DNA from 3 places in the Actinomadura miaoliensis genome. Region 3 is predicted to be linked to each of the others. Evidence: riboswitches for the same ligand, from Rfam matches in the RefSeq annotation. Region 3 holds a riboswitch; each other region holds the start of a gene.
The links. Region 3 has a riboswitch for cyclic di-AMP ahead of ABD811_RS23140 (C40 family peptidase). Riboswitches for the same ligand answer to the same signal wherever they lie in the genome.
Positions count from the first base shown of each region.

Region 1: it holds a riboswitch for cyclic di-AMP, as region 3 does, so the genes downstream of both, ABD811_RS42550 (CHAP domain-containing protein) here and ABD811_RS23140 (C40 family peptidase) in region 3, are expected to answer to the same signal.
Region 2: it holds a riboswitch for cyclic di-AMP, as region 3 does, so the genes downstream of both, ABD811_RS09730 (coiled-coil domain-containing protein) here and ABD811_RS23140 (C40 family peptidase) in region 3, are expected to answer to the same signal.

Region 1 is NZ_BAAAZG010000084.1:56,368-66,740, forward strand. Features, by position in the region: gene ABD811_RS42535 (SpoIIE family protein phosphatase) at 1-866, opposite strand, end outside; gene ABD811_RS42540 (glycosyltransferase) at 957-2,243, opposite strand; gene ABD811_RS42545 (bifunctional glycosyltransferase/CDP-glycerol:glycerophosphate glycerophosphotransferase) at 2,236-5,061, opposite strand; gene ABD811_RS42550 (CHAP domain-containing protein) at 5,302-6,018, opposite strand; cyclic di-AMP (ydaO/yuaA leader) riboswitch at 6,030-6,180, opposite strand; gene ABD811_RS42555 (serine hydrolase) at 6,421-7,059, opposite strand; tRNA gene ABD811_RS42560 (tRNA-Pro) at 7,362-7,438, shown strand; gene ABD811_RS42565 (hypothetical protein) at 8,465-8,644, shown strand; gene ABD811_RS42570 (hypothetical protein) at 8,901-9,377, opposite strand; gene ABD811_RS42575 (hypothetical protein) at 9,687-9,809, shown strand.
Region 2 is NZ_BAAAZG010000009.1:24,449-34,821, reverse strand. Features, by position in the region: gene ABD811_RS09770 (helix-turn-helix domain-containing protein) at 1-670, shown strand, start outside; gene ABD811_RS09765 (hypothetical protein) at 804-1,889, opposite strand; gene ABD811_RS09760 (DUF2637 domain-containing protein) at 2,208-2,639, opposite strand; gene ABD811_RS09755 (hypothetical protein) at 2,632-2,853, opposite strand; gene ABD811_RS09750 (DUF4190 domain-containing protein) at 3,137-3,502, shown strand; gene ABD811_RS09745 (sterol carrier family protein) at 3,507-3,944, opposite strand; gene ABD811_RS09740 (serine/threonine-protein kinase) at 4,186-6,099, shown strand; gene ABD811_RS09735 (S8 family peptidase) at 6,259-7,428, shown strand; cyclic di-AMP (ydaO/yuaA leader) riboswitch at 7,647-7,822, shown strand; gene ABD811_RS09730 (coiled-coil domain-containing protein) at 7,826-8,770, shown strand; gene ABD811_RS09725 (DUF2199 domain-containing protein) at 8,794-9,297, shown strand; gene ABD811_RS09720 (hypothetical protein) at 9,406-9,657, opposite strand; gene purL (phosphoribosylformylglycinamidine synthase subunit PurL) at 9,783-10,373, opposite strand, start outside.
Region 3 is NZ_BAAAZG010000034.1:16,629-27,001, reverse strand. Features, by position in the region: gene ABD811_RS23180 (hypothetical protein) at 1-525, shown strand, start outside; gene ABD811_RS23175 (C40 family peptidase) at 522-1,586, shown strand; gene ABD811_RS23170 (Tn3 family transposase) at 1,978-2,211, shown strand; gene ABD811_RS23165 (YkvA family protein) at 2,200-2,670, opposite strand; gene ABD811_RS23160 (MarR family winged helix-turn-helix transcriptional regulator) at 2,682-3,206, opposite strand; gene ABD811_RS23155 (amidohydrolase family protein) at 3,266-4,561, shown strand; gene ABD811_RS23150 (Mut7-C RNAse domain-containing protein) at 4,628-5,419, shown strand; gene ABD811_RS23145 ((deoxy)nucleoside triphosphate pyrophosphohydrolase) at 5,449-5,832, shown strand; gene ABD811_RS23140 (C40 family peptidase) at 5,887-6,861, opposite strand; cyclic di-AMP (ydaO/yuaA leader) riboswitch at 6,902-7,086, opposite strand; gene typA (translational GTPase TypA) at 7,282-9,135, shown strand; gene ABD811_RS23130 (FHA domain-containing protein) at 10,211-10,373, opposite strand, start outside.

The DNA.
Region 1 (10,373 bases), on a different contig from region 3:
GCGTCCTCGGTGATCGGCCGCCCCAGCAGCTCCTCGACGGCCACCATCGGATCGGTGTCCCCGCGCGGGGTGGTGCGCCGCCGCGCCCTCAGCGCGCTCTCCCGGACCACGGCGTACGCGTCGCCGCCCGTCTCCCGGGCCGCGGGACGGTCCCCGACCAGCAGCGCGGCCGTCTCCTCCAGCTCCATGCCGAGGTCGCGGGCCAGCCAGATCAGGTGCTGCAGGGCCTCGCCGGGCTGGCAGCCCAGCCGGTCGGCCAGCACCACACGGGCCTCGGCGATCACGGCGCGTCCACGCGCCGCGGCCTGCATCCCCTGCAGCATCGGCACACGCCGCCGCCCCGGCTCAGCGGCGGGCGCGGCCTCACCGGAATCATCGTGGGTCCCCGGCTGACCGGGACCAGCCCCCTCCTCAGGAACACCGGTCTCCTGGCCCTCAGCTGGCTCTGAGGCCGCCGCCTGCTCCGGCGCGGCGGTGGGTCCGGGCTGCGCCTCCTTTGGAGGCTTGGTGGCCTGTGGGGGCTTGCTCTCGTTCGGAGGGCCGCCGTCCGGCTGGGCGGCGTCGTCCACGTCGTCGGACGCCGGCGCGTCCGGCGGCGTGACCTTGCCCGGCACCTTGGGCGGCGGCTCCGCCCGCACCGGCTCTCCAGGAGCCTCCGGCGCGGCGTCCTGGGGGCGTCTGCCGCCCGCCGGAAGCCGCGGCTCGCCGTTCGTGGAGGAGCCCGCGCCGACCGCCCCGGCGGCGTGCCCCGCCCGCCCGGCGGCGGACTGGGCGCGCTCCGTCCCAGGTCCGCCCTGTCCGGCTACGTCGTCCGGCCGCGACCGCCCACCGGGCGGCCGCTTCCACCCCGCGTCCACGATTTCCACAACACCGGAATATAGGACGAACCGCAATGAGTGTCGGCATCGTCGACAAACCGGTCGAGGGGCGTGAACTGCGGTACTACAAAGGCAGGGTCAAGAGTCCACCTCGGAGGCATCACCAGCACGTACGCCCGTTGAAGATCTTCTGATCCGCCGCCATGGACCAGTAAATTCCTGGTCAGCAAAAGATGTTTCTGGAATCGGCTCGGAAACGATCGGCACGGTCCGGTGCAGCAACGTGAAGAGCCTTTCCCAGCGGTCGAGGACGGCGTCGGGACGGTAGCGCTCCACCGACGCGCGGGCCCGCGCCCCCATGGCCCGGCGCAGGGCGTCGTCCCGGATGAGCCGTCCGAGGGCCGCCGCGAGGGCGGCGGTGTCGCCCGGCGGCACGAGCAGCCCATCCTGCCCGTCGGTCAGCAGGGCGCGGACGCCGGGGGCGCAGTCGAAGGCCACCGTCGGCAGGCCGTAGGCCATCGCCTCCAGCACCGACATCGGGAACCCCTCGGCCCGGGACGGCAGAACGAAGATCGAGGAGCCGGCGAACGCGGTCTCGACGTCGGAGACGACCCCGCGGAACTCCACCGACGTGGCGATCTCGGGGATCGAGGCGGCCTGGCGGCGCAGTTCGTCCTCCTCGGGTCCGGCCCCGTACACGCGCAGCAGCCAGCCGGGGTACCGGGACGCGACCCGTGCCCACGCCTCCAGCAGCAGGTCCACGCCCTTCTCGGCCGACAGCCGCCCCACGCAGGCCACGATGGGGGCGTCGAGCGATGGCAGGCGGCGCGGCGTGACGTGCAGGGGGTTGGGCATGTGCCCGACGTTGGTCATGCCGTCGCGCGCCCAGGCGTCGGCGTCCTCGGCGGTGAGCGCCAGCAGCCGGTCGCAGTGGGCGAACAGCTCCCTGACGCGGGGGTACCGGGACGATTGACGCGTGGCCTCGTACGACTCGTGCGTCATGCCGATGACCTTGAGCCCGGTGGTGTCGGCCGCACGGACCCACTCCATCGCCCACACCTGCGCCGCGATGACCACGCCGCCGGGGCTCGCCCCGGCGAACAGCTCCGACAGGCGCGCCGCCCCCTGGCGGAGGGTCCTGGTGCGCCACAGGTCGCGCCCGTAGGCGGCGACGTTGAGGCGCTGACGCACGGAGTGGGGGCGCCACGCCATCATGGGGGGCCGCCACTGCTCGTGCAGGGTGACGACGGCGTACGAGCCGTCCGCCTCGTAGTCGTGCCGCTCGGCGGCGTGGGTGACGCCAACGAGGGTGACGTGGTGCCCGCGCCCGGCCAGCAGGCGCGCGAGGTGGTGCGCCCACCGTTGCAGGCCTCCCACGGCGTCGGTGTTGTTGCACACGATGAAGACGTCCCTGGGCTCAGCCATCGCGGGCCCCCTCCCTGGTGGTGAAGAACCGCTCCACGACGGCGCGGGCGGCGGTGCCCCGGTCGTACTCGCCGAACCGCTGGACGAAGGCGCGGCGGCGCCGGGCGTATCGGGCGCCGACGCGGTCCAGGTCGGCGAGGGCGGCCACCAGGTCGTCCTCGGTGGCGGTGACCGGGCCCGGGGCGTGCTCGGTCAGGTCGAAGTAGCCGCCGCCCAGCGTCTGCGGGTCGGGCACGTGCAGGATCATCGGCCGGTCCAGCAGCGCGTAGTCGAACATCAGGGACGAGTGGTCGGTGATCAGCGCGTCGGCGAGCAGCAGCAGCGGCGTGACGTCGGGCAGGCGGCTCGCGTCGAGGGCGCGGATTCCAGCCACCGCGGGCCGCCGGGTACGGCACAGGTAGTGCGGCCGTACCAGCAGGACCATCACGTCGCCGAACTCGCGGGCGAACCGCCGCGGCTCGATCGGCGGGTCGACGTGACGCACCGGCTCCCCGTCCGGGCCACGGCGGAACGTGGGCGCGTACAGCACCACCCGGCGCCCGTCGTCCAGGTCGAGGGAGCGGCGCAGCGCCTGCGCCTCCGCGGCCACGTCGGGATCGGCATTGACGAGCGGGTCGTTGCGCGGATATCCGGCCGGCACCAGTTCGGCGCGTACGCCGAGACCCCTGACGAGCGTGTCGACGTCGTGCCGCGAGCGGATCAGGAAGCAGTCGTAGCGTTCCACCATGCGGCGCAGCCGCGCGCGTTCGGCCCGCCCGGCACGCTTGATCCGGGGCTGGTCGAAGCCCATCAGCTTGAAGGCCGAACCGTGCCAGGTCTGGATGTAGGTGGTCTGCGGCCGCTTGCGCAGCCCGCCGGGGAATCCCTGGTTGTCGATCCAGAACTGGGCTCGGGCCAGCTCCCAGTGGTACGCCCACGAGTTCCGGCGCACGAGCACGGCGTCCTTGGGGAAGCCCCGGGGTGAGGAGTCGTACGCCCACACGGCCCGTACCGGAACCCCTGCCCGGCGTAGCTCGCGATGGATGTACTTGGGGTTGTCGGCGTAGTGGCGTCCCATGTGGCTTTCGAAGACGACGGTGCCCGTGCGCACGGGCAGCCGGCTCAGCACGTGGTTGAACACGGCCGTCTTGGTGGTACGGGACGTGACCGCACGCCGGGCCGCCCTGTGGAGGCGGCGCGCGGCTCTCACCGTGCGGCGGGCGCCACGGAGAGCACGACGCCCCAGCGGCGCTTTCGCGGCCGCCCGGGCGGTACGCCACGCGCGTCCACTCCTATGCAGGACGAAGGCCAGATTCCCCCTGGTGGTGATGTAGGGGCGCAGACTCCCGGCCGCTAGTCGTGAAAGGCGCGGACGCACCGGCAACAGCACGTGCTCCGCCGCGCCGCGGAGTTCCCTGCCGGACAGACGGGTGACGACCTCCTCGCCGTCCACGTTCAGGCGCAGCCGCACGTCCCACACCGCGTCGGCGACCCCCATGGGACGAACCTGCCGTACCGGATCGAAGTCCGCCGCCCACAGGAGCCGATCCCCCGCGTGAGTGACGGTCGCGGTGACGCGGAAGACCCGCCGGGGCCTCAACCTGGCGGACAGCTCAAGGCGCGCCGTTATTTTCGCGTCGCCCGCCACCCTGCCCAGGGGATTCACTACGTGCCCGCGCAAGCGCGCGTGGCCGTCCCGCACTGTCAGCCCGGTGACCACGTTGAGGGGGCGAAGCTCACTGAGCGGGCACTGCTGCAGCCCCAGATGCGTCACGTCCAGAATCCGGCGCGCTTCGCCCGACGACGTGTACCGCCCGCTCCAGAAGACACGCCCGTCGTGTTGGAGCAAACCGGCACCGAGCACGGGATACTCCGCCGCCGCCAACGCCCCGTCTTGGTCGCCCTCACGCAACAGGTACGCGGCGATGGCGGCCATGGGGCTGGCCGCCTCGTAGACCCGAGGGTCGAGGCCGGCCAGATAGTCGGCGGCCAGTGCGCGGAAACCCTCCCTGTAGGCGGCGTCGCGGCACGGCAGATCGCGCATGTAGAGCAACAGATCGTGGTTGACGAACTTGACGTCCTTGGCGAGCCGCAACTCCTCGTCACCGTGCCGTCGCAACAGCGCGTCGATGCGCCGGTGTATCTCCAGCCGGTCGGCGAAGTTGGCCAGTTCCGAACGCCGGCTGGAGATCGACCGCGTATGGGGCTCGACCAGCCAGTTGTAGACGCGATGCGGAATGAGCGCCGTACGGGACGCCGCCAGGTACGCCTCCGCCGTGAACAGCAGATCCTCGTAGTGCAGCCGTTCCTCGAACCGCAGCCCGTGCCTCTCCAGGAAGGCGCGCCGGTAGAGCTTGTTGGTGGCGAGGGTGTCGTACAGCAGGTCCGGGTTGTCGCGCAGCGCGCCGTAGACCGCCGTCCGCTGGTAGAGCCACGGGTACCAGGGGCGCTCCCGTTTGCGCACCCGGTCCATGTGGACGCGCGTGCACAGCCCGGAGACCATGTCGGCGCCGGTGTCCTCGGCCGTGGTCAGCAGGTTGAGGCAGGCGTGCGGGTCCAGGACGTCGTCGCTGTCGAGGAACATCACATACCGGCCGCGTGCCCGCTCCACGCCCGCGTTGCGCGGGCGGCCGCACCCGCCGGAGTTGACCGGCAGACGCACGACCCGCACCCGTCCCGGATGCTCGGCGGCCAGCCGTTCGGCCACCGTCCCCGTCCCGTCGGTGCTCCCGTCGTCCACGACCACCACCTCGACGGCGCTGAGCGACTGTCTCAGCGCCGAACCGACCGCCCGGGGCAGCCGACCCGCGTCGTTGTAGGCGATCACGACCACGCTCACGTCAGGGCCGCGCGGACCAGGCCGGTGGGAGCCGGGCAGGAGGCGCCCAGACGGGACGTGCCCGTGCGGCCCTGCCCTCATGGACGTGTCCTCCCCCCGTCCCCGCTCGCGTGCCGGATACCTTTCCGGCCACCGCAACGACGGAGTAGAAGACACCACAAAAAAAGTGAATGATTGCGGCATTCAGGACGACAAAGGGCGCCCGGCGCGTGCCGGACGCCCTCCGCTGCCCGCCGATCGTCAGTCGGCGTCGTAGTCCGGGTACCCGTACCCGGCGACGAGCGACTTGGGACGCACCCGCTTCTCCACGGCGTTGTTGGTGTTGCCCTCAACGGTGGTGATGGTGCCGTCCCCGTTGTCCTCGACGACCAGGCCGACGTGGTCGATGCCGTAGATGCCGCCCCCGGACCCGTTCTGCCAGTCGAAGAACACCACGGCCCCGGGCTTGGCCTTGTGACCCCAGCGCCCCTTCTTCGCGAACCACTTGGCGTGCTGGACGGTGTAGGCGTCCCAGCCCATGTCCTTGACACCGAGCTGCGCACCGACCCAGGACACGAACATGTTGCACCACTCGGCGCCGTTGTAGGCGTCCACACTGAACCCGCCGTCACGCTTGGCCGTCATCTTCGCGTTGGGCGTCGAGACGAACCAGTCGTGGTACTTGGTCTGCCGGTCCGGCCCCTCCTTGACACCGACCTGCTCCAGAGCCAGACGGATCGCCTCGGACGGCTCGACCTTGCGGATCGGAACCGCGTAGCCCTCGGGCTTTTCACCGATGGCGACACTCCTGTGTGCCCTCTCCACCTGTGCCTGGGCGACAGGCCCCTTGACCTGCGGCTCCTCGTTCGAGGAAGGAGCGATGAGGGCGAAACCGACGGCTCCGGCCAGCACCGTCCCCATGGCGACGCCCACGCCCAGACGAGCCTCGGGGGATTGAGAAGCGATTCGATCGGGCATGCAGAGAACTCCTTGTCTCCCATGGCGCCTACCGGGTTAGCTGACGGATTCGGGCATGGAAGAGCCCTACGGCGCGCCTCGTCGACGCGCCGATTCACCCCGGGGCCTGCTCGGCCCGACTTGGGTCCCCGGCTCCGGTCCTCGCTCAGGCGACGGACACGGACTCGGCCACGGCCACCGCTGCCCACGGCGGCCGCTCACTGGTCTGATCTCGGTGGGGGGCGCGTTCCCGCGCGCCACGGTCGCGCCCCGGTCCCTCCCGGGTCACGACGGGCCACGACGCATGGCGCGCGTCGCGGGATTCGGGCCTGACGTTATCAGATGCCCACGCTAGGGCAAAAAACGTAAAGGCACTCTGACCTGCAACAACACCAGGAACGAGCCCCCCATTCCCCCCTGCTGTCACAAGGCGCACACCTGGCGGGTCAAGGCCGTGATCCTGGCGGCCGCCGTGGGGTAGGACGTCCCCGCCGGCTGCAGCGTGAGCACCGCCACGACGTACCGCTCCCCCGGCCCCACGAGCCCGGTCGTATGCAGGACCGGCCGTCCCAGCCCCAGATCCCCTGGCACGACCCCGGACGCGCCCTGCCCGAATCCCGACCAGCCCTGCTTGACCGCCCACGGCTTCGGCACGGCCCGCGGAATCCCGAAGTACTGGTCGTAGCCGTCCGTCCCCCGCCTGGTGGCCCTGCGCAGCTCCCGCAGCACGACGTCGCGATGCTCGGGCCGCGCCCTCTCCAGCAGATAGCGGTACGTCTTCACCACGTCCGCGGCGCTGAGCGCGGTGTACCCCCAGAACCCCGGCTTGTCCGCAGGCGGCGGCCTGGTGTCGGTGAGCCCCATCCGCCGCGCCATCCGCTCGACGATCGCCCCGCGCCCACCCCGCCGCCACAACGCCGTCGCCGCCGCGTCATCGCTGGACCGCAGCATCGGCCCCAGCCGCGGATCGGCCTCCCGGCTCCGCTCCAGATGATCGAGCGCGATGAGGATCTTCACCACCGACGCCGACCGGAACACCCGGTGCGCCCGGTATGCCCTCACCGTCCTTCGGCTCTCCCGGTCGAACACCACGTACCCGGCCCGTGTTCCCCGAGGCACCACCGGCTCCCGGGCCACCTTCGGAGTCGCCCTCTGCGTCGCCTTCTCGGTCGACTCCACCGCCCCACCACTCACCGGCCCAGCCCCCGGCGTCCGCTCCGCCCCCTGGTCACACCCACAAACCACCCCGAACGCCGCCACCAGAGCCACCCCGACCCGGCCCACCCGAGCCCAGGCTCCCGCTATCTCGGTACGCATGACCCCGCAGACTGCGCTACAGTAATCACGCCTGCTGCGGCAGGCGCCGGGACGTAGCGCAGTTTGGCAGCGCACTTGACTGGGGGTCAAGGGGTCGTGGGTTCAAATCCCGCCGTCCCGACCAGCTTTTCGCAGGTCAGAGGGCTCCGGATCTCGATCCGGAGCCCCTTTTTAGCCCACCGAACCATATTCGGGAGCCAATCGGGGAGCCACTTAGGACCGCTTGACGGTGTCAAGAGGTCCTAATCTGCCGTGCATCCAGTGCTAGAGGCGAAGGTCCACCTGTCCCACGCGGCCTACCCAACCCCGTGGGGTGCGCTTCGGATGCCGAGCACCTCCTTTGGACGCACTTGACGTGCACCGTCGACAGCTGCGAGGCGCGTTCCACCACCCCGATCGGCGTGTGCTTGCGGCGCGGGCAGGACTATGACTTGGAAAGCGACGAACCGGGCGGCCCGAACGGCCGCCCGTGTCGAGCACCCCTACGTTCGGCCCCAGCCGCGCCCGCGCCCGTCCAGCCACTCAGGGACCACACGCCTTCGGCGGGGAAGGACAGGATCCGCTGGCGGACCAGGGTCGGCGCACCGTGGCGGGATGTGCCCGAACGTTACGCACTGGCAGTCGGTCTACAGCCTGCACCATCGCTGGCAGCGCGCCGGGATCTGGGCGCTGATCTGGGTAAAGCTGCGAGCCTTTGCCGACGCTGCTGGGCTGGTCGGGGTGGAGTGTGTCGGTGGACTCCAGCATCAGCTGGGCCCACCAGCACGCCGCGGGCGCCCGCCACGATCATCAGGATCGGGTCGAGCTGCCGGGGCCGGAGCCGGCCGATCATGGGCTGGAACGTTCGCGCGACGGGTGGACCACTAAGCTGCATCTGGCCTGTGAGCAGGGTCGCAAGCCGCTGCCGGTGGTGTCGACGGGCGGGCAGCACGGGGACAGCCCGCATTCGTGCCGGTGGTGGAGCGGATCAGCGTGCCGCGTGGCGGGGCAAGCGCCCCCGGCCCCGGCCGGAGCGGGTGCTGGCTGACAAGGCATACTCGGCCAGGGCAACCGCGCCTACCTGCGCCGCCGCCGGATCAAGGCCACCATCCTGGTCAAGGCCGCCCAGCAGGCTCACCGCAAGGCCACGAGCTCGGCCGGAGGACGGCCATTGCTGTTCGACCCGGACGCCTACCGACTGCGCCACGCCGTGGAACGCGGCATCAACCTGCTCAAACAGCACCGCGCGGTCGCCACCCGCTACGACAAGCTCGCCGTTCGCTCTAAAGCCACCGTCCACATCGCCGTGATCGACATCTGGCTCCGGGCAAGCACCAAGACGACTTCTTAGCCTCGATCCACCCGGGTTGCATCCGCGAGTTCGGGATTCAAGTGCCTGGCGACACATCCCGCCTGAACAGCGACGACATTCAACTCTGAAGTCGTAGCCATTTTGATGTGGGCTTGTCATGACCCTTCTCTCCTGCTGGCGACAGCTCACTGCCGAGATTTTCCAATCTGTGCGTCAGGTCGGAGCGCCAGCTTCACCAGCACAGCGACAAACACCAACTGCGGGGCCATCATCACGGCGGTGTACCGCCGGGCCTCTACGGTTTCGCCTCGCCGCCGTGCCAGGAGCAGGTGCCGCGACCGGAGGACTGAGACCAGGTTCCGTCCGCACACAGCGTTCCGCCGCCGACTGGCGGCACAACCGGAGTCGAAGGCACGATCGGCGGGTAGCTGCGCATCCGCTGTTGCAGCTCGCGCTGCTGCCTAGCCAACTCCTTCATCATCCGGTCGAGCGCCTCGTCCTCCGGATCTGGGGACATGCAGATCTCCTTGCGCAGGAGCAGAGTTCCGGGATCGTCGCCGGGCCCACAGTTGATGACCGTGGGCACTGGTGTCTCCCACTCGGTATGGGCGGGACTCGGGACACCGACCGGTTCGGAGGCGGGCGGCGGGGGCGGCGTCGACTGGGGTTCGTACTGGGTGGCCTTGATGCTGTACCCGACGAGGAGAACACCCACAGCCACAGCCACAGCGGCAAAAATAGGCCACTGCTGGGGGTTAAAGGGGTTGGCCACGCCGTGATCCTAGGCGTGATGTGCCACTGTTGCGGCTGGTCGTCTCGGAAATGGCCGGTTCTGGCATGGTGACTGGCGCGGTGGTGGGTTGATCACTAGGCATCTGGACCGGCGACGTCAAGCCGGACCACACCGTCGATATCACCCCCGCCCGCTACGCCCCCTCCGGATACGACGGCGGCATCACCTTCCCGCCCCCTGCAGGGCGATATCGGGCGGCGCACACGATCCCTGCATCTGTGAGTTCCTCCCCATCGCCTGCACCAGCCGCTCAGCGACCCGTCTCGAGCCACCGAGGTGTTCCCCCAGTTGCGGCACCGTACCGCGGCGGCCGGGATCGTGATGGCGTCCGACACGGTCGCGTTGGAGCCGTCCAAGGCGTTGAGCGACGCGATCGAGTACTCCACCAACAAGGCCCTGGCGGAGGAGTAACCTCGATGCCTGTGGTCATCACGGCGCACCTACGCCAGGGCCGCCACCCTCGTCCTCAAACGCCAACACTTCGGTTTCACGGACCAGGTCGCGGTCGGCGCGCAGCCACACCGACGGGCGCCCGAACGCCAGCCGATCCCCAGCCAGTGCCAACGTCGCCCACGCCAGCCGCGCTGCCTGGGCCGAGGCGTCTCCGAACCGCAGCCGTTCCAGGTCGACCAGCGAGATCCACCCGCTCCTTACCGCCCCAACAATGGACACGCCCCCGTGAGCGTCACCGGAGGCAAATTGGAAAGAGCGACACCAAAGTCGAAACCTGCTCAGGATTGACACAGTCCGCCCCGTACTGGCATGGGGCGCCCTCAGGTGTGTGCCTCGGGATCGGTGACGGCTGACAGGTGTAGCGTTGATCCGTCCAACTCAAGGTCTAGTTCGAGCCCGCTCTCCAGGATGGCTGTCACGTCGGCGTGATCAGCAGGTTTGATTATGCCGAGGACACCAGTGGCCTAAAACACACCGAGCCTCGCAGGCTCTGGCTCGCCAGGTAGTGGCGCAAGCCGGACC
Region 2 (10,373 bases), on a different contig from region 3:
ACGACTCGGCGTCGACCCCAAGACCGTCCGGCGCTGGCTCGCCGGCCGCGTCCCCTACCCCCGCCACCGAGCGAAGCTGTGCGGCCTTCTCAGCCGCGACGAGAGCGACCTATGGCCGCGACTCGCCGCGCCGCGTCCGCTGCCCGAACCACCCGGCGCCCAGATCCTCGCGACGTATCCGCACCGTTGGGCCGTCCCCCGCGCCGTCTGGCATCACCACTTCACCAGCGCCCGACGTGAGATCGGCATCCTCGCCTATGCGGGCCTCTTCCTCGCCGAGGACCAGGGCGTGATGCGCACGCTCGCCGACAAGTCACGCGACGGTGTCGCCGTCCGCATCCTCCTCGGCGCCCCGGACGGTCCGCGCATCTACCAACGTGGCACCGACGAGGGCGTGGGTGACTCTATCGCCGCCAAGATCCGCAACGCCCTCGTCCTCTACCAACCCCTACGCGAACTCGACAACGTCGAAGTCCGCCTGCACGACACGGTGCTCTACAACTCCATCTACCGCGCGGACGACGACCTACTGATCAACCCCCACGCCTACGGCATCCCCGCATCCCACGCCCCTGTTCTACACCTCCGCCATGTTGAGGACGGCGACATGGCCAACACCTACCTAAACAGCTTCAACCGCGTTTGGGAACGTACAGAATCGCTCCCGTAGATGACAGTTGATTCAAGTTCCAAAATGTCGACAATCATTACTCATTGGCACTCCGCTTCCTTATTGGGCGGATTCAGTCCCGTGTCAAGCTTCATGTCGATCATAGAGGGCGCCACCAACCTCGCCAGAATGTTTAGTCATGCACTGACATGAAAGCCGTTATTATGGTATTCATAATTGCCTCAATCCCCGTCCAGTCTCCCGATGGTGCACCACCGGACATGCGAGCTGATTTGATTTTTTCTTCGAAAGCCTTCTGCACTCGCTTCTTGTCGTGATCACTCAGCGCTCCATGATAACGACCAAGCTTGCTGTCATAATGCTGCCATTGTATGGGTGCAAGGTTTCCATCTATTGTTAGCACGTCTCGCCCCAAATATAGCTCCAGACTTCCGGCGCGGCCATTGACGTCAGCCAAAACTACTCCCTGGCCATATGGCCCTAGCGTGGGATACCGGGTAAGCAAATCTAGATAAGGATAGTGCAGGACTCTGCAAGTGTTCGGGAGAGTCTTGTCGCTTTTGACCTTGATCAAAGCGGAATGAGCCGCGGTGTCGTTGTCGGCGATAGCCAGAAACCTGTTAGCGACACCGGCGGCCGCAAAAGTGGCGACGGTCTTGGCGAGCGTGCTTACACTGCCCTCGGCTCGATGTGTCGTGAAGTCGATGAAGTTGACGAATTCCACTAGATGAGGATGGGTAATTTCCATAGCTGCTGACAGCAGTCGGGAGTCAGTTGGACCTTCCGTGAGTACGATCAGCGGTGCGTCTGCCGGGAGGCGCGCCAATTGCTCTGACCTTGCCTCTTGGACAATTGAACCCGAAGATTTGGCAAGGCGGTGGACTATATAGTTACTGACGTATAGTGAGACCAATGTGTCATCTGAGATCTGATCGAGGACAAATCGCAGATAAGACCGATTATTATTACGACTGATATATCTCTCACCCAGGTCGAGCGGGTGCAGACGCCGGAGAGGCGCTCCCGCATCATGCAACAGAGCTTCTATAGCAGATTCGATATCCTTCATATAAGTCTCGAACCGCTCGCGCCCCTCAACGACTGGAGTCCTGAGTCGTCGCGGATCTTTGGCGTATTCTTCCGCCTTTTCTCTAACATCGTTGTAAGCGCGAGCAGCTGTGAACCCATGAAGCTCAAGACGTTGCCTCATCCTGAGAGCAGTTGTTTGATAGGCCACCCATCCTTTGTTGGCTCTCACTGGGGCTGTCGTCGCACTCTCACACTCATCACAACGGTCGCCTTCTGTGAAGAGGGACGCCAACTCCCTGCTGTAGTCGAAGGCTTCCGTAAGAAGCGCAACATCGGCGATACACAAAGCACATAGAGGCGGACTCACAGAGAGATGATCTCAGCAGCACGGTGTGGGATGCCACACGATTCGACTTGTCGGTCTTGATTGCCTGTCCCAACCTGCGGAAGCGGGGCGACATGAGTGAGCCCGAGCCCGCACTGTGCGTCGGCTCGGGCTCACTTGGCCAGGAGGCTCAGGTGTGCGTCACAGTGGAGATGATCTGCCTCACCTTGCGGCGGTCGATGCCGCGTTTCTCAGCCAGGTACGCTGTGAGAGTGGCTTGCCTGGATCGTCGAGGCTCGCAGGGTAGTCGGCGAGAACAGCGTCTTCCGGGCTCTGCACCACGTCGGTACGGTTGCGCGCGTTGGGTTGTCGGAGTCGTCGTCTCCCGGTGCGTGCGCTGGTGACGTTGCGTTCCAGGTCAGCATCGTCAGCAGTTCGAACGCTCCGACGAGAGCCAGGGCAGGCCAAGCGCTGATGAGGGCGCCGAGCCCGGATGAGGCCGTCCACGGTGAACGGCACGAGGCGCGCCGTCAGGCCCGTCTCGCCGTGCGTGCGTACCAACTCGTACGCGTGGCGGTACGAGATCACCGCAGCGACGACGGCGACGATCCCCACGGCGAGTGCCGTTGTGATCCGGGTAAGGCGGTCAGCCATCGGCCAACTCCTCCCGCAGTGAGATCACGCACGGGTCGCTCTCGTCGGCTCCCGTCGCCACGAGTTCGGCGATCGTGAGGGCCGTGATGGCTTGGTTGTAGGTGAGTGGGGTTGGCCACGTGGTGGCGTGCCAGGTGCCGGCGGTGCGGGTGGCTTCGGCGATGACCTTGCCGTTGTGCTCGGCGGTCATGTGGGTGTCGGTGATCTTGATCACGGTGTGCCTCCCTCCTGCGGGAGGGGAGCCAGGGAGCCAATCCGGGGAGCCATCGCTTGTCGATCAAGATCGACGTGACTCGACTCACGCGGACGGTGCCCTGACTCCCTCCCCTGCGTTCGCGCAGGTGGGCGGCTCCTGGGGCGACTCCGCCGGACCGTGTCGAACGTGAGGCGGATCTACCGCTTGGAGACGACTCCTTAATCGACCTTTACCTGTCGGGGCGGCGTGGGGAGGGGTGGGCGCGGAAATCTGGTGGTCGACACCGGGGGAGGAAGCGCAGATGACGATGCCGGGCTACCAGACGTTCTCGCCGCCGACCGCGCCGTCCGGGCGTGGGGGCATGGCCGTCGCGTCGCTGGTGCTCGGGATCGCCGGGCTGCCCGCGCTGGTGCTGTGCGGGCTCGGGGTGCCGATGGCGCTGGTCGGGATGGTGCTCGGGATCATCGCGGCGGCCCGTGGGGGGCGGCGGGCGACGGCCGTGGCGGGCGTGGTGTGCTCGACGCTGACGCTGGCGATCGGCGGGGTGGCGGTCTTCTTCCTGCTGACCAAGGCCGCCGAGTGCGCCGACGAGGGCCGTTACCCCGACGACGTGGCCCGGCGGCAGTGCGTCGAGCGCGAGTTCCCGTTCGCCGAGCCGCGGCCCTGAGGGCTCATTCGGGGAGCGGGAGGAGACCGGAAAGGTCGGCGCGGGGGCCGCTGGCCCGGACGCGGCCGGAGTCGACGGCGGCCGTCCAGGTCAGGCTGCCGGTGGCCAGGGCGATCAAGGTGGGCGCGTCCATCTCGACCACATTTGGGGGGGTTCCCCGGGTATGGTGCGGCCCGGCGACGCACTGCACGGCGGCGTAGGGCGGGACCCGGACCTCGACGGAGCGTCCGGGGGCGAGCTCGGCGAGCCGGTCGAGCAGTGCCCGCACGGCGCCGCGCAGGACCGGCCGGGCCGGTTCGGCGCCCGCGGCGTGCGCGGCCAGCGCGGTGTCGAGCGCGGCGCGGCGCAGGTCGGCGGGGTCGTCGCCGCCGGTGTGGGGAGGCAGACCGAGGGCGGCGCGCTGCTCGTCGAGGACGTCCCGGGTGAGCTGTTGTCGCGGCATCGGGACCGACGCTACCGGGTCGCCGGCCGCGGCCGCGATGCCGACTTGGGCCCGCGGACGCCCGCAACCCGGTAAAAATGTGACGGTTTGTCGAGTGACGGTTGTCGATACGAGGCGGTACGGATCACGGCACGGCGGACGCGGGGGCGCGGACCGGGGCGGCGCCCCGGACGGCGGACGGAGCAGGAGACGGGGGGCATGCCGGGGCGAGGCCCGGCGCGACGACACGGAGGTTCGCAAGATGGCCGAGGCGCTGCCCCTGCAGCCCGGTGATCCGCGACGAATCGGCGGCCACGAGATCATCGGCCGGCTGGGCGTGGGCGAGCAGGGCACGGTGTTCCTCGGCCGGGACGCGGCCGGGCGCTCCGTCGCGGTGAAGCTGCTGCACCTGCGGCTGAGCGGGGAGCCGGCGGCCCGGTCGCGGTTCACCGGCGCGCTGGCGCCGGCGCGCCGGGTGACGGGCCCGTGCACCGCGGCGATCCTGGACGCCGACGTCGAGGGCGACCGCCCGTTCGTGGTCGGCGAGTTCGTGGACGGTCCGTCGCTGCAGCAGCTGGTCGAGGAGGAGGGGCCGCGCGCCGGCGCGGTGATGGAGCGGCTGGCCGCGGGCATCATGATCGCGGTCGCGGCGGCGCACCGGGCCGGGGCGGCGCACCACGACCTCAAGCCGCGCAACGTGCTGCTGGGCCGGGACGGCCCGATGGTGACGGACCTGGGCGTGACCCGCGCGCTGGAGGCGGTGTGCGCGACGCCGACCGGCCGGGTCAGCGACGATCCGGCGTACAAGGCGCCCGAGCAGCTCAGCGGCATCGGCATCGGACCGGCCGCGGACGTGTTCGCCTGGGCCGTCACGCTGCTGTTCGCGGCCTCGGGCGCGTCGCCGTTCGGGGAGGGCTCGCCGTCGGAGGTCATGCAGCGGGTCGTGTACGACGACCCGGACCTGTCGGCGCTGCCCGGATCGCTGCGGGACGTGGTCGCCGACGCGCTGGCCAAGGACCCGGAGAGCCGTCCCGCCGCCACGGAGATCCTCGATCGGCTGCTGGGCGAGAGCGGAACGTTGACGTCCCGGATGCCGCCCTCGCTGGTGTCCGAGGCGCGGGAGCTGCTGCGCGCGCCCCTGCCGTCCGTGGTCACCTCGCCTGAGGTGCTTCCCCTGCAGCTGCCGCCTCCCACGGAGGCCCCCGCGGCCGTGCAGCCGCCACCCCCTGCGGCCGTGCCACCACCGCCCCCTGCGGCCGTGCCACCACCGCCCCCTGCGGCCGTGCCACCACCGCCTCCCGCGGCCGTGCAGCCGCCGCCTCCCGCGGCCGTGCAGCCGCCGCCTCCCGCGGCCGTGCAGCCGCCGCCTCCTGTGGCGCCTGAGGCGGTGCCGGCGGGGTTCGGTGCCGTTGGGGGTGCCGCCGTGCACGTGCCGGTGCGGGACGACTTCGGCGGGGACGCGACGCAGGCGCTGCCGCCCCTGGCCGCCATCCCGGCGCCGTCGTCCGTCGAGGACACGGCGACGGACATGACCGCGCCCACGCCGCACTTGATCCCCGGCCTGGGGCCGCAGGACGACGACCAGCACGACGCGAAGCACAACCCAACGGCGATCCTGCGGCTGGAGCCCGAGCCGGAGCGTCCGTCACTGGCCTCGCGCCTGCCCAGGCTGCCGGGAGGGCGGTCGCTGCCGCGTCCGAGCAACCATGTGCTGGGCGTGGCGCTGTCGCTGGTCATCGGCGTGCTGGTGGGTATCGCGATCATCGCGCTGGTGCTGTGGCCGCAGTTCCGCGGCGACTCGGCCGAGGACCCGCAGCGGGCCGATCCGGCGGCCCGCGCCGCCGATGACCGTCCGGTCACCGCGATTCCGCCGGCGTTCGCGGGCGCCTGGCGGGGAACGGCGATCAACGCGTCGCGCGGAGCGCAGTTCCCGATCGAGGTGAACTTCGAGGCCGGGGCGACGTCCGCCCGCGCCTTCTACCCGCGGGAACGCTGCTCGGGGACGCTGACGCTGACGCAGGGCACCAACCGGACGCTGCGCATGGCGCTGACCATCGCCAAGCCGTGCACCAGCGGAAACGTGCAGATCACCCGGCAGCAGGACGGCACGTTGCAGTACGTGTGGACGAGCCCGAGCGGTAAGGCGACCTATCACGCCCGTCTCGCCCGGGGGTGAGAGCAGGAAAATCGCCGTGCGCACCGGCTGACCAGTTTCAGCCTAATTACCGGTTTTTTCGGTGAATTACAGGCCGTTCTCCAATAAAGTACCGGCTTGTCGACGCGCCCCGATCTTGGCCACGGGGGCCACGGGCGCGTCGCAGGCAAAGGAGACCCGGTGCGCCCTGTCCCCCCACGAAGATTTCTCGTCACCGGTGCGGTCACGGCCGGTCTGGTCGTCGTCGCCGCGCCGCTCTCCCTGGCCGCCGTCCCCGATCCCGTCCGGGTTCAGGTCACGGCCGCGCAGGGCACCCCCGTTCCGGGCAAGTACATCGTCACGCTCAAGGACGGCACCTCGGCGGCGACCGCCGCCGACCAGGTGAACGCGGGGTCGGTCCAGCGGTTCGGGGGCGCGCTCAACGGCTTCGCCGCCAAGCTCAGCACCGCGCAGCTGGACAAGCTGCGCCGCAACCGCAACGTCGTCGCGATCGAGCAGGACCAGATCTACCGGGCCAGCACCACGCAGAAGTCCCCCGCGTGGGGCCTGGACCGCATCGACCAGCGCAAGCTGCCGCTGTCGAAGTCCTATTACTACAAGAACACCGGCAGCGGCGTGAACGCCTACGTCATCGACACCGGGATCGCCTGGTCGCACCCGCAGTTCGAGGGCCGCGCCAAGTCGGTCTGGAAGGCCCCGGCCTTCTCCGACGGCTGGGACTGCAACGGGCACGGCACGCACGTGGCCGGCACGATCGGGTCCAAGACCTACGGGGTGGCCAAGAAGGTCAACCTGCGGTCGCTGCGCGTGCTGGACTGCGAGGGCTTCGGCGAGCTGTCCGACGTCATCGCCGCCGTCGACTGGACGCGGAAGAACGCCGTCAAGCCCGCGGTCGCCAACCTGTCCCTCGGCGGCCCCAAGTCCACCGCGCTCAACACGGCCATGACGAACCTGTCCAAGTCGGGCGTCTTCGTCGCCGTCGCGGCGGGCAACGAGAACCAGAACGCCTGCAACACCTCCCCGGCCAGCGCCGGCTGGGTGCAGGCGGTCGGCGCGACCACCATCTACGACAACCGCGCCACCTTCTCCAACTACGGGTCCTGCGTGGACATCTTCGCGCCCGGCTACGGCATCAAGTCGACGTGGCCCGGCGGCGGGACGGCGTCGCTGTCCGGCACGTCGATGGCGTCCCCGCACGTCGCCGGGGCGGCGGCGCTGTACCTGCAGTCGCACCGCGGCGCCACGTTCCCGACCGTGCAGAAGTGGCTGAACGACAACTCCACCAAGAGCCGCCTCAAGCGCATCCCGAGCGGCACGCCCAACCGGCTGCTCTACAAGGGCACCGCTTGACCGTCGCAGTACCGCGGCTTGGGACCCCTGCCCGCCGGGGCAGGGGTCCCGCTGCGCGTGCCGCCGACGCGCTACGCTGCGTGGCGGCGGTCCGTCTTGTCTCGCAGTCCCGGCCATCCCAGGTTTCCCTTGGGTCTAATCTTGGCCAAGAACCGACCGGTTCCTTACAGTAGCCTTCGCCCACTGGGGTGGGCATGATCGCAAACCGATCGGCAGGCTGGCCGAGCCAGCCGAATCCCGCGGCCGTACTACGGCACGGGAACCGGGGACCCAAACGCCGGGCGGCCAGCCAGGTCACGTCGGCACCGGGGTGAATTCGCGGCCCCGCCGCGATAGGGCGGACTCCCGGCCCGAACCCGTCAGCTAACCCGGTAGGCGTCACAGGAGAGGAGACGACGTGGAGAGCCCGAGCTCCACCCGCCCCCGTCATGCCGCGCGGACGCGGCGCCCCGCCTTGGCTCTCGCCGTCGCCGCGGTGGCCGTCTTGGTGACGTCGGCGGGCACGGCGCCCGCCCAGGCGGACCCGGGTGACACCGGCCGGATGAGCAAGCTGAACAAGCAGATCGCCCAGCTCGACAAGGCGTACGGCGGCGACCTGGCCAAGCTCAAGGACGCCCAGTACGGCATCCAGAAGGCCCAGCAGAAGCAGCGCCTGCTCCAGCGGGACCTCGACGGCGCGCGCACCCTGGTGGCGCAGATGGCCGCCTCCCAGTACATGACGGGCACCACCGACCCGGCCGTGGCGGTGCTGGCCAGCGACGACCCCGACAACGTGCTCAACAACGCCAGCCTGGCCAGCCACGTGGCGTCCAACCAGGCCGCCAAGGTGCGCCAGATCGAGCAGCTGGTGACCGAGCAGAAGAAGGCGCGCGAGGAGTACCAGAAGAAGGTCGACGAGCTGGAGAAGGACATCGCGGAACTGCGCTCGCAGAAGCGCAAGGTGCAGGCGATGATCAAGAAGTTCAAGCCCGAGTCCCCCAGCTCCGGGATGGGCGGGGTCACCCCCCGCATGCTGAAGGTCAAGAACACCATCGACATCGAGTTCGGCCCGTTCCCGATCATCGGCTGCGTGCGGATGACCGGCGACCCGCAGGACCACGCCACCGGGCGCGCCTGCGACTTCATGGTCAGCACCGGCGGCACGATGCCGTCGGCGAGCGGCAAGTCCCTCGGCGACCGCACGGCCGAGTACGCCGTCGCCAACGCCAACCGCCTGGGCATCAAGTACGTGATCTGGCGGCAGCGCATCTACGACATGCGCAGCCCCGGCTGGCGCACCATGGAGAACCGCGGCGGCGTCACCGCCAACCACTACGACCACGTCCACATCTCGGTCTTCTAGGGGAGCCCGGCCTGTCCGCTCACATGGGGTTCCACTGTTCGCACTGCGGACGGCACCACGACGAACTGCCGATGGCCTTCGCCGCACCGGCCCCGGACTACTGGGCCCCGGAGTTCGCGGCCGACCCCGCCAGCGAGCTGACCTCCGACATCTGTGTGATCAAAGGTCAGGCGTTCTTCGTCCACGGGCTGATCGAGATCCCCGTGGTCGACAGCGGCGAGATCTTCAGCTGGGGCGTCTGGGTGTCGCTCAGCCAGGACAACTTCACCCGCGCCCTCAAGCTCTGGGACACCCCGGGCAGGGAGGGCGAGCCCGCCTACTTCGGCTGGCTGTCCACGGAACTGACGCTCTACTCCACCACGACGATCAATCTCAGGACCAACCTGCACACCCGCCCGGTCGGCGAACGCCCATCCATCGAGCTGGAACCCACCGACCACCCGTTGGCGGTCGAGCAGCGCTCGGGGATCACGCGGGCCCGCGTTCAGCAGATCGCCGAGACCCTGCTCCACCCCGGAGCAAGGTAACCGCCCAACCCGCCAACGGGCGGCCCCGTATCGCGGCCCCCGCGACCGATCACGTCCGGCACGGCATCCGCCCCATAGGAAGCGGCGTTGGAGGCGCGGGCGGTGCCGTCAGTCGTCGTCTTCGTCGAACAGGTCGAGGATGTCCCGGCGGGCCAGGTCGGCTCGGACTATCAGGGCGCCGAGCATCTCCTCGTCGCTGATGCCCTTGGTCCTGCGGAACGCCCAGGACGGCTCTCCGTGCGAGTCGAGGCACTTCACCAGGACGATCGCGTCCAGGGCCGTCCATTTCTCGGGCAGCCCGTGAATCTCCAGGCCCGCCAGAGCCTGCCCGATCGGGATCGGGTCTTCGTCGTCGGCCATACCCGATGGTCTCAGAGCGGGGCAGGGCGGACGTCCCGGGCACAGGCGAATCCGGGACATCCGGAGGGACGGCGAAGGCCGCCGTCCGCTTCGCGGCGGGCCGGCGGCCTTCTCGGGTGGTGCGGTCAGTCGTTGGCGTAGCTGGGGACGATGTGCTCGTGCGTCTCGCGCAGTTCGGCGAGCGGGATGGAGAACAGCTCCTGCGGCTGCCCGTCGGCCCCCCGCGCGGAGATGTGGAGCGAATCGCCGCCCGTGACGCCGAGCTGGGTGACCGGGACCCCGGCGGCCTCGCACAGCGCCGCCAGGCGGCCCTCGGAGCCCGGACGGACGGCCACCACGGCGCGGGCCACCGACTCGCTGAACAGCGACACGAACGGGTCGCCGGGCAGCGTGATCTGGGCGCCCAGGCCGCCGCGCAGGCACGACTCCACCAGGGCCTGCGACAGGCCGCCGTCGGACAGGTCGTGCGCCGCCGACAGCAGGCCCTCGCGGGCCGCCGCGACCAGCACCGAGGCCAGCGCGACCTCGGCGGGCAGGTCGACCTTGGGCGGCAGACCGCCCAGGTGCCCGTAGACGACGTGCGCCCACTCCGAGCCGCCGAACTCCTCGCGGGTCTGGCCCAGCAGCGCCAGCGTGGCGCCCTCGCTGCTGAACGCGATGCCGACGCGGCGCCGCACGTCGTCGTGCACGCCCAGCACGCCCACGACCGGCGTCGG
Region 3 (10,373 bases):
CGGTCGTCGGTGGCCCTGCCGGGCCCGACCGGCCCGACGGGGCCCGCGTCCCCGCCGCCCGGGATCTCCTCGGCGGTGACGCCGGGAACCTTCGACATCTACCGGCTGCTGCCGTTCTCCCAGCGGGAGTTCGCCACGGCCGCCGACGTGGCACAGCGGTTCGTCGCCGCGCACGGGACGTACCGGTACGACGACGACCCGCAGACGCACGCCGGGCGGCTGTCCGGGCTGGTCACCAACGACCTGCTGACCGAGCTGGTGCGCGGCGAGAGCTCCCCCGGGCAACTGGAGGAGCGGCGCCGCCACCAGGAGACCGCCGAGTGCACCGCCACGCTCGACCGGATCCGCGACATCGAAGACAACTCGATCATTTTCCTGGTGACCGGCAAGCAACGGATCACCCGCGGGGGGCAGACGAGCGACAACAGCCGGCAGTGGGCGGTGACCGTGGCGCGCGACGGGGCGTCGCTGCGCGTCTACGCGGTCGCGCCCGCCGACGAGGGACAGGCGGGTGACACCGGATGAACCGTCGTACCGTTCTGCTGGCCACGGCGTTCGGCGCGGTCGGCATGCTCTTCCTGACGTTGATGGTCGTCCCGGTGCTGTTCGGGTCGACCCAGTTCCTGTTCGGCGGGGGCGGCGCGGGCGGCGCGGGCTGCGTCGACACCTCCCGGGCCGGCGCCCAGCCCGCCGAGGCGTCCGACGCCCGCTCCATTCCCGCGGACTACCTGGCGCTCTACAAGAAGGCGGGCGAGGACTACGGCATCCCGTGGAACGTCCTGGCGGGGGTCGGGAAGGTCGAGACCAACCACGGCACGTCCCGGCTGCCGGGCGTGTCCAGCGGGGAGAACTACGCGGGCGCGGGCGGCCCCATGCAGTTCCTGGCCGCCACGTTCCGCGCGTTCGGCGTCGACGGCAACGGCGACAAGAAGAAGGACCGCTACGATCCCGCCGACGCCATCCCGTCCGCGGCCCGCTACCTCAAGCACAACGGCGCCCCGCAGCGCATGCGCACCGCCATCTTCATGTACAACCACTCCTGGGACTACGTGAACCTCGTCCTGAGCTGGGCGGAGCGTTACGCGGACGGCGACTTCAAGGTCGTGCAGTCCAACGGCGTGGAGTGCCAGGACAACCAGCTGCCCCCCGGCGTCGACGGCCTGGTGCAGCGCATCATCGCCTTCGCGATGGCGCAGCGCGGCAAGCGGTACATCTTCGGCGCCAACGGTCCCGACGCGTGGGACTGCTCCAGCCTGCTGCAGGGCGCCTACCGCTCGGTCGGCCTGCGGATCCCGCGCACCACCTTCGAGCAGTGGCCGTTCGGCGTGAAGATCCCCAAGGGCAAGGAGCAGCCCGGCGACCTGGTGTTCTTCAACTCCGGCCCGGGCACCAGCGCGAACAACCCCGGCCACGTCGGCATGGTCATCGGCAACGGCAAGATGATCGTGGCGAGCTGCTCGACCTGCGTCCCCAACATCGGCGTCAAGCCGTACAAGCGCGGCGACTGGGTCGGCACCACCCGCCCCCTGGCCACCGACAACCTGAAGAAGCAGCTCGCCCAGCTGGGCAGCAACCCCGCCGGCTGACCAAGCCCGCCGACCGCCCCGAGTGGGCCGACCGTGTTGGCCGACCGCGCCGAGTGCCCCTGCCAGCTGCTCGCGTCGGCCGACCGGATTGGCTGGTCACGTCTGCTGGCCGTGCCCGCTGATCGGGTCGGCTGCTCGCCCCGGCCGACCGGATTGCTGGTCGCGTCTGCTGGCCGTGCCCGCTGCTGCTCGCGTCGGCCGACCGGGTTGGCTCGTCGCGTCCGCTGGCCGTGGCCGCTGATCGGGTCGGCTGCTCGCGCCGGCCGGCCGGTTGGCTGGCCGTGCCTGTTGTCCGCCGGTGGCCCTGTCGACTGATCGTCCAGGCTGATCCCGTCGGCTTGCTGCGCCGGGTGGCGCCCCATGGCACGGTGGGCGCCTACGCCTGATCCGGATGCTGTCGTGCGAGGGCCGCCCCACCGGCCTGGGCGACGCCTTCGCCCACTACAGCCGCATCTACCAGACCCTGCACCTGCTGCAGTTCCTGGCCGACGCCGGCTACCGCCGCATGATCGGCACCCAGCTCAACGTCCAGGAGGCCAGGCACCGGCCGGCCCGCCGGATCGCGTTCGGCGACCGCTTGTCGGGTGATCGCGTCGGAGTGGCCTGGGCGGTGTCAGGAGGGTGAGGGCTGGTCGGGGCGCGATTCCGGGAGGTGGGCGTTCTCCGAAGGCGGCGGCTCGGTGGACGTGGCCTGTGCCGGGCGGCCCAGGAGGCGTTCCAGAAGGTGAGTCTCGCCTGGCCAGGCGGCCAGAATGACCTCACGGGGGATCTGGCGTGCGGCGTAGCGCAGGGCCAGGGCGACCACGACGATGTCGTCGAGCGGGCCGATGACCGGCAGGAACTCGGGGATCAGGTCGATGGGGCTGGCCACCCACAGGGCGGCGAACACCACGGCGGCCTTGGCGCGGCGCGGGACGCGGGGGTCGCGGCGCAGACGGCGGGCCGCGGTGACGCAGTCGGGCAGGAACGCGACCAGGTCGCGGAGCAGGCCGGGCGGCAGGCGGCGGGCCAGCAGGACGAGCACGCCCCACGAAGCGACGACGACCGCCACGGTGATCGCGAGCCCGATGAGCCACCCGCGCATCGTCCTTCCCCTCAGCGGTACCGGCGGCGGCCGACGACGGCGGTGATCTCGCGAAGGGCGTCGGCGGCGCGGTGGAGGGCCTCCTCCGGCACGCCCGCCATGGCCTCCCCGTGGGAGCGGATCACGGCGTTGAGGGCGGTCTCGGCGATGTCCAGGCCGTCGGGGGTGAGCTGAACCCAGCGGCTGCGCGCGTCACCGGGGTTGGGTTCGCGTTCCACGTAGCCGGCCTTGGTGAGGCGTTGCAGCACGTTGCTGGTTCCGCCGGAGGTGAGGTACAGGGAGCGGGCCAGTTCACTGGGGCGGAGCCGGTACGGCTCGCCCACGCGGCGCAGGGCCGCCAGCACGTCGAACTCGGCGTAGGTGAGACCGATCTCGACCAGCTCGGCGCGCGCGGCGTGCTCGAACATCTGGTTCAGGCGTGCCACCCGCTTGCTGAGCATGGTCAGCGTGATCACCGACGGGGGCAGGCCGTCGCGCTCCCAGGCGGCGGCCATGGCGTCCACCTCGTCGCGCACACGATCGTCGGCAGCTCCCACGAGTCGAGGATACCCGTCAGTGTATTGCTTTCTGAAAAGCTTCTTTCTAAGCTTTCTTCATGAACAACCTCTTGGTCCGGAACGGACTGGTGATCGACACCGAGCCGCAGCCCACCGTCGTGGGGACCGCGGACGTGCTGGTGGAAGGCGGACGGGTGGCGGGCGTCGGGCCGGGCCTGCCCGCGCCGGCGGACGCCCAGGTGATCGACGCGACCGGCATGATCGTGTTGCCGGGTTTCGTGGACAGTCACCGGCACACCTGGCAGCCCGCGATCCGCGCGATCCTGCCCGACGCCACGCTGGGCGACTACCTGGAGCGGATCCTCGGCAGGTACGCGCCCCGCCACCGGCCCGAGGACGTGTACACGGGCGTGCTCGCCGGGGCGCTGGAGTGCCTGGACGCGGGGATCACCACCCTCGTCGACTGGTCGAACATCCAGTTCACGCCCGAGCACACCGACGCCAACGTCGCTGCGTTGCGCGCGTCCGGCATCCGTGCGGTGTTCGGCTACTGCTACGGCGGCGACGGCGGCTTCGACGGGATGGCCGCCGAGGGCCGCCGCGTCCGCACCCAGCACTTCGACGACTCCGGCCCCGGCCTGCTCACCATGGCGATCGCCGCGCTGGGGCCGGATCTCGGCGGGGCCGAAAGGGCGCTGCACGAGTGGCGGCTGGCCCGCGACCTCGACCTGCCCGTCACCGTGCACATGGGCGGCCTCGACACGGAGGCCGCCGCGCGCGGCCTGGCGTTCCTGCGGGAGAACGCCCTGCTGGACCACCCCGCGACGCACGTGCACGGCACCTACTACACCGACGAGCACTTCAAGGTCATCGCCGGCGGCGGCGGGACGGTCTCGGTGGCGCCGACGAGCGAGGCGGCGCTCGGCATGGGCTACCCGCCGACCGGGCGGGCCCGCGCCGCCGGCGTCCCCACCTCCCTCAGCGCCGACACGGTCACCAGCGGACCGGGCGACATGTTCAGCCTGATGCGGGCGGCCTACCTGCTGGAACGCGCGCGTCCCGGCGGTGCGGGCATGGGCTTCACCACGCGCGACGCGCTGCGCACGGCCACGATCGAGGGGGCCGAGGCGGTGGGGCTCGCCGACGTCACCGGCTCGCTGCGTCCCGGTAAGCAGGCCGACATCGTCCTGCTGCGCACGGACCTGCTCGGCACGGCCATGGCGGGCAACGACCCGATCGCCGCGGTGGTGCTGTCGGGCGACACCCGGTGCGTCGACACGGTGATCGTCGGGGGACGGGTGGTGAAGCGGGACGGGCGCCTGCTGCACCACGACGTCGCCGGCCTGCTGGAATCGCTGGCTGCCTCGGCCCGTCACGTGATCGCCGCCGATTAATCAGGTGGGGGCGGCGGGTTCGCGTGGCATGCTGGCCGCGTGGAGCCAGAGACACCCGAGATCCGGATGCACGTCGACCCCGAGCTGCTGCTGTTCCTGCCCGCCGCGCGCAGGCGGGAGGAACAGACGGTGGCCTGCGACGGGACCTCGACGCTGGGGCACATCGTGGAGGCCCTCGGCGTTCCGCTGCCCGAGGTCGGTGCGCTGACAGCCGACGGCGCGCGGGTCGAACCGTCGCACCAGCCGTCGCCGGGCGAGCGGGTGGAGGTGGCGTCGGTGCCGCGTCCCCAGCCGGTGCCGCTGGAGCCCGGCCAGGACGCGCCGCGGTTCCTGCTGGACGTGCACCTGGGCACCCTGGCGCGGCGGATGCGGCTGCTCGGCCTGGACACCGCCTACCACAACGACATGGACGACCCGGCCCTGGTCGTGCAGGCCAACGAGGAGCGGCGGGTGCTGCTGACCCAGGACCGCGGCCTGCTGCGCCGCCGGGCCCTGTGGTTCGGCGCGTACGTGCGCGGCGCCCGCCCCGACGACCAGCTGCGCGACCTGCTCGACCGGTTCGCGCCGGCGCTGTCGCCGTGGACGCGCTGCACCGCCTGCAACGGGCGGCTGGTCCCGGTTGGCAAAGAAGAGGTCGCGCGCGAGCTGGCGGACGGGACGCGGCGCAGTTACGACGTGTACGGTCGGTGCACCGAGTGCGGCCAGGTCTACTGGCGCGGGGCGCACGGCGGGCACCTGGAGAAGATCGTCCGGGAGGCCGCGCGCACGGTCGCGGCGGCCCGCGCCGCTGGCCCGGCCTCCTCGCCCGGCGCGCCGGGACCGGGGACGGGCGGCGCCGTCGACAGCGCCGCGTCCTGAGAGAGGGGCTGGTCACGATCAACGTGGTGGTGGGCGCGGCGATCATCGCCGCCGGACGGCTGCTGGCCGCCCAGCGCGGCGAGCCCCCGGAGCTGGCCGGGGGCTGGGAGTTTCCCGGCGGCAAGGTCGACCCGGGCGAGTCGGACCGGGACGCCCTGGTCCGCGAGTGCCACGAGGAGCTGGGCGTCAAGATCGCGCTCGGTGACCGGATCGGCGGCGACTGGCCGCTCGCGCTCGGCGCGGGAAGCGTCCTGCGGGTGTGGACGGCGGAGCTGGTCGAGGGCCGGCCGCAGCCGCTGGAGCACCTGGCGCTGCGCTGGCTGGCCCCCGACGAGCTGTACGACGTGGCGTGGCTGCCCGGCGACCTGCCGATCGTCGAGGCGATCCGCCCCTACCTGAACGGCTCGGCCTGAACCCGCCCCGGGCCGACCGGACGGCCTGACCGGCCCGGCGCGGTCCGGGCGGGGTCAGGAGATGCGGTTGGCGCCCGCGTAGTCGGAGCGGTCCGACAGCTTGGAGATCTTGACGACGTCGCCGGTCTGCGGGGCGTGCAGGTACTTGCCGTCGCTCAGGTAGATCCCCATGTGGTGCAGGTCGCCGCCGAAGTAGACCAGGTCGCCCGAGCGCAGTTCGCTGCGGTCGACCTTGCGTCCCAGCTCGTAGAGGGCGCCGGTGTAGTGCGGCAGGCCCTTCTTGCCGACCTGCGCGTACGCCCACACCACCAGGCCCGAGCAGTCGAAGCTCTTCGGGCCGGCCGCGGCCCACACGTACGGGCTGCCGAGCTTGGAGTAGGCCTTGCGCGCCATCTTCGCGGGCAGTCCGGAGCCCTTGATGGTGGCGGACAGGCCCGTCCGGGGGTCCTTGGCCTTGGTCGTGGTGAGCTTGTCGAGCTGCTTCTCGACCTCCTCGACCTTGGCCTTGGCGGCGTTGCGGGCGGTCTCCACCTGCGCGGCGGCGCGCTGCACCTGCGCCGTCTTGGCGACGGCCTCGCGCTGCGCCAGGTTGGCCCGGTTGATCTGCGTCTGCAGGCGTCCGAGCGTGGCGGTCTGGTTCTGCACCAGGTACGCCGACGCGGACAGGGTCTTGGCGTCGCCGGTCGAGAAGAACAGCGCGTCCGGACCGCCGCTGATGTAGTTGGCGGCGGCGAGTTTGCCGAGCTCAGCGCGGGCGGGGGCGGCCTGGTCCTGCAGAGCGGCGGCGGCCCGGGCGGCGTCGCGTTCGGCGCGCCGGGCCTTGTCCAGCTCGACGCGCGTCTTGTTGTACCGCTCGGTGAGCCGCTCGGCCTCGGTGTTCAGCGCGTCCAGCCGCTCACGCAGCTCGCTCTCGCTGGGACGGCCGGGATCGGCCAGGCGCGGCGCGGCGGCCGGGGCGGTCGCGGCGGCGGGCGCGACGGCCCAGCCCAGGGCGACCGAGGCCGCGGCGGCCGCTGTGATGGTGGACACGGCGACACGCCGTGAACGGTGACCGGGGGGCAAGGGCGTGCACTCCTCTCCTCGTCCGCCTACCGGGTTAGCTGACGGGTTCGGGCGGGGAGTTCGCCCTACGACATGGGCGCGCGTCACTGCTGACGGTGCGACCTGCGTCGATTCACCCCGAGTCCCGGGGGCGGCGGCGCCCCGGGATGTGGTTCCCCGGCTCCCCGTGGGGGGATTCGGCGGTCCGGCCGCAGCCCGCGCAGTGGTCCGGCGGGCTCGGGACGGCCGGGTCCGGAGAGAGTACAAAGAAACCGTAAATCACGGCAACCGGGGCATATGGGACGAATTCAGCGGGCGGTTCGCTGGGGCGGTACGGACCGGCAAGTAGAATCGGGACGGCCGCGGCTCCGCGGCGACTCCCTGATCCTCCACCAGAGCGAGAATCGCATGCCCATCTCCACCCGCGACGACCTTCGGAACGTCGCGATCGTCGCCCACGTCGACCACGGCAAGACGACGCTGGTCGACGCCATGCTGTGGCAGTCCGGGGCGTTCCGCGCGAACCAGGACGTCAACGAGCGCGTGATGGACTCCGACGCCCTGGAACGGGAGAAGGGCATCACGATCCTGGCCAAGAACACCGCCGTCCGGCACGGCGGGCTCACCATCAACATCATCGACACGCCCGGCCACGCCGACTTCGGCGGCGAGGTCGAGCGCGGCCTGTCCATGGTCGACGGGGTGGTGCTGCTGGTCGACGCCAGCGAGGGCCCGCTGCCGCAGACCCGGTTCGTGCTGCGCAAGGCCCTGGAGGCCCGGCTGCCGGTCATCCTGGTGATCAACAAGACCGACCGGCCGGACGCCCGGATCTCCGAGGTCGTCGACGAGACCTACGAGCTGTTCATGGACCTCGGCGCCGACGACGACCAGATCGAGTTCCCGATCGTCTACGCCTCCGGCCGCGCGGGCCGGGCGTCCCTGGAGGCCCCCGGCAACGGCGAGCTGCCCGGCTCGCCCGACCTGGAGCCGCTCTTCCAGGTGATCAAGGACACCGTCCCGGCGCCGTCCTACGACCCCGACACCCCGCTGCAGGCGCACGTCACCAACCTGGACGCCTCCAGCTACCTCGGCCGCATCGCGCTGTGCCGGGTGCACGCCGGCACCATCAAGAAGGGCCAGCAGGTCGCCTGGTGCCGTCGCGACGGCAGCGTCGAGCGGGTGCGCATCAGCGAGCTGCTGATGACCGAGGCGCTGGAGCGCAAGCCCGCCGACGAGGCCGGGCCCGGCGACATCATCGCCATCGCCGGCATTCCCGACATCATGATCGGTGAGACCATCGCCGACCCGGACGACCCGCGTCCGATGCCGCTGATCACCGTGGACGAGCCCGCGATCTCCATGACGATCGGCACCAACACCGGACCGCTGGCCGGCCGGGAGAAGGGCACCAAGGTCACCGCCCGGCTCGTCAAGGACCGCCTGGACCGCGAGCTGGTCGGCAACGTGTCCATCCGGGTGCTGCCCACCGACCGTCCCGACGCCTGGGAGGTGCAGGGCCGCGGCGAGCTGGCCCTGGCCATCCTGGTGGAGAACATGCGGCGCGAGGGCTACGAGCTGACCGTCGGCAAGCCCCAGGTCGTCGCCAAAGAGATCGACGGCAAGAAGCACGAGCCCGTCGAGCGGCTCACCATCGACATCCCCGAGGAGCACCTGGGCGCCGTCACCCAGCTGCTGGCCGTCCGCAAGGGCCGCATGGAGCAGATGACCAACCACGGCACCGGCTGGATCCGGCTGGAGTTCCTGGTCCCGGCGCGCGGCCTGATCGGTTTCCGCACCGAGTTCCTCACCGAGACGCGCGGCACCGGCATGGCCCACCACGTCTTCGAGGGCTACGAGCCGTGGTTCGGCGAGCTGCGCACCCGCCCCACCGGCTCGCTGGTCGCCGACCGCACCGGCGCCGCCACCGCCTACGCCCTCATCAACCTGCAGGAACGCGGCACCTTCTTCGTCGGCCCGGGCACCGAGGTCTACGAGGGCATGATCGTCGGCGAGAACTCCCGCGCCGACGACATGGACGTCAACATCTGCAAGGAGAAGCAGAAGACCAACATCCGCTCGTCCACCGCCGAGACGACGGAGACGCTGACGCCCCCGCGTCCGCTGAGCCTGGAACAGGCCCTGGAGTTCATCCGCGAGGACGAGTGCGTCGAGGTCACCCCGTCCGCCGTGCGCCTGCGCAAGGTCGTCCTGGACGCCAAGGAACGCGAACGCATCCGCGCCCGCACCAAGCGCTCCAACTGACCGCGGCTACGACAACACGCCGATGACCAGCCCTGCGAGGACGTAGGGCAGACTCCCGCGGCGATTCCCGCGAAGACCGCCAAAGTACCGGCACGCCTTCGCGGGATCGCCGCCGCCCCGAGAAGCCCGCCGCCCCCGATGACCAGCCCGCGCCCGCCTGCCATCGCCGAGATCGAGTCTGGTCGGCGCCTTGCCCTCGACCTGGCTCCGGAGCGCAATCCTCGTCGTCATCCAATTCCAACCGACGGCGGCACACGGACACACCTCGACCCCGGCGTCGCTACCTGCCGACGTCAGACCGACCCCAACGAACCCGGGCACCCGCGGCAAGCACGGCACCGGAATGGGGACTCCCCACGACGTCAGCTTGAACGACACGAGTCCAGCAGCCGAATGTGATCTGGATTACACGGAGTTGCCGAAGTCCGGCGAGTGCGAACAGTCTCTGTTGGCTTTCGACACAAGGTCGTCATGCCAACCCTCGAGTGAAAGGCACTCAAATGCGCGTGACAGCTCAGGCGATCCGTCGGACCGCGCCTCTTCTCGCCGTCCTGTCCCAGGCGGATGACGGAGATGGTAACTGGATCTGCCAGCACTGCGGGGCCAACAACCCCCGCAGCAACAGCACGTGCCAGCAATGCGGCAAGTGATGATCTAGCACAGCGCCGGCGGCGTTTCCCCGGCGGCGCCTAATCGGCTCCGGCGTCCGTCGCTATGCGACGGCGTCGGAGCCTCCTTTTGTGCCAGTCGTTCGTCATTCGTGTGGCTCGTTTCGACGAGCGTCAGCCAGCGCCAGTACCGCCGCTACAAGCACGGCGAGCCGCGGTATGGATGCCGACGATCTCAAAGGCTTGTTGCAGGCCGCTGACAGTCACTCGCCAGGCCCGCCAACGCGGCATGGTGATGCGCGTACAAGGACGTCTTCCACGACTCGTTCGCCGAATCCGGCGCGGGGCCGAGGAGATCCACGGCTTCGATCTGTCAACGATCCCGGGTCTTCTTCGGGACTCCGGCCTACGCGACGGTGGTCGAGCGAGGAGGAGCGGCGCCTCCGGAGAGGGCCGCCCCCGTCGCGTTACTTGAGCTGGACGGTGCCGGTTACGTCGGCGGCCAAGCGGAGTTGGTCGCCGTCGCGGAGGGGGGCCTCCACGCCGCGCGGCAGGCGTTCGCCGTTGACGAAGGTGCCGTTGGTGGAGCCCTCGTCGCGCACCCAGGCGGTGCCCGACGGGTCCAGCCAG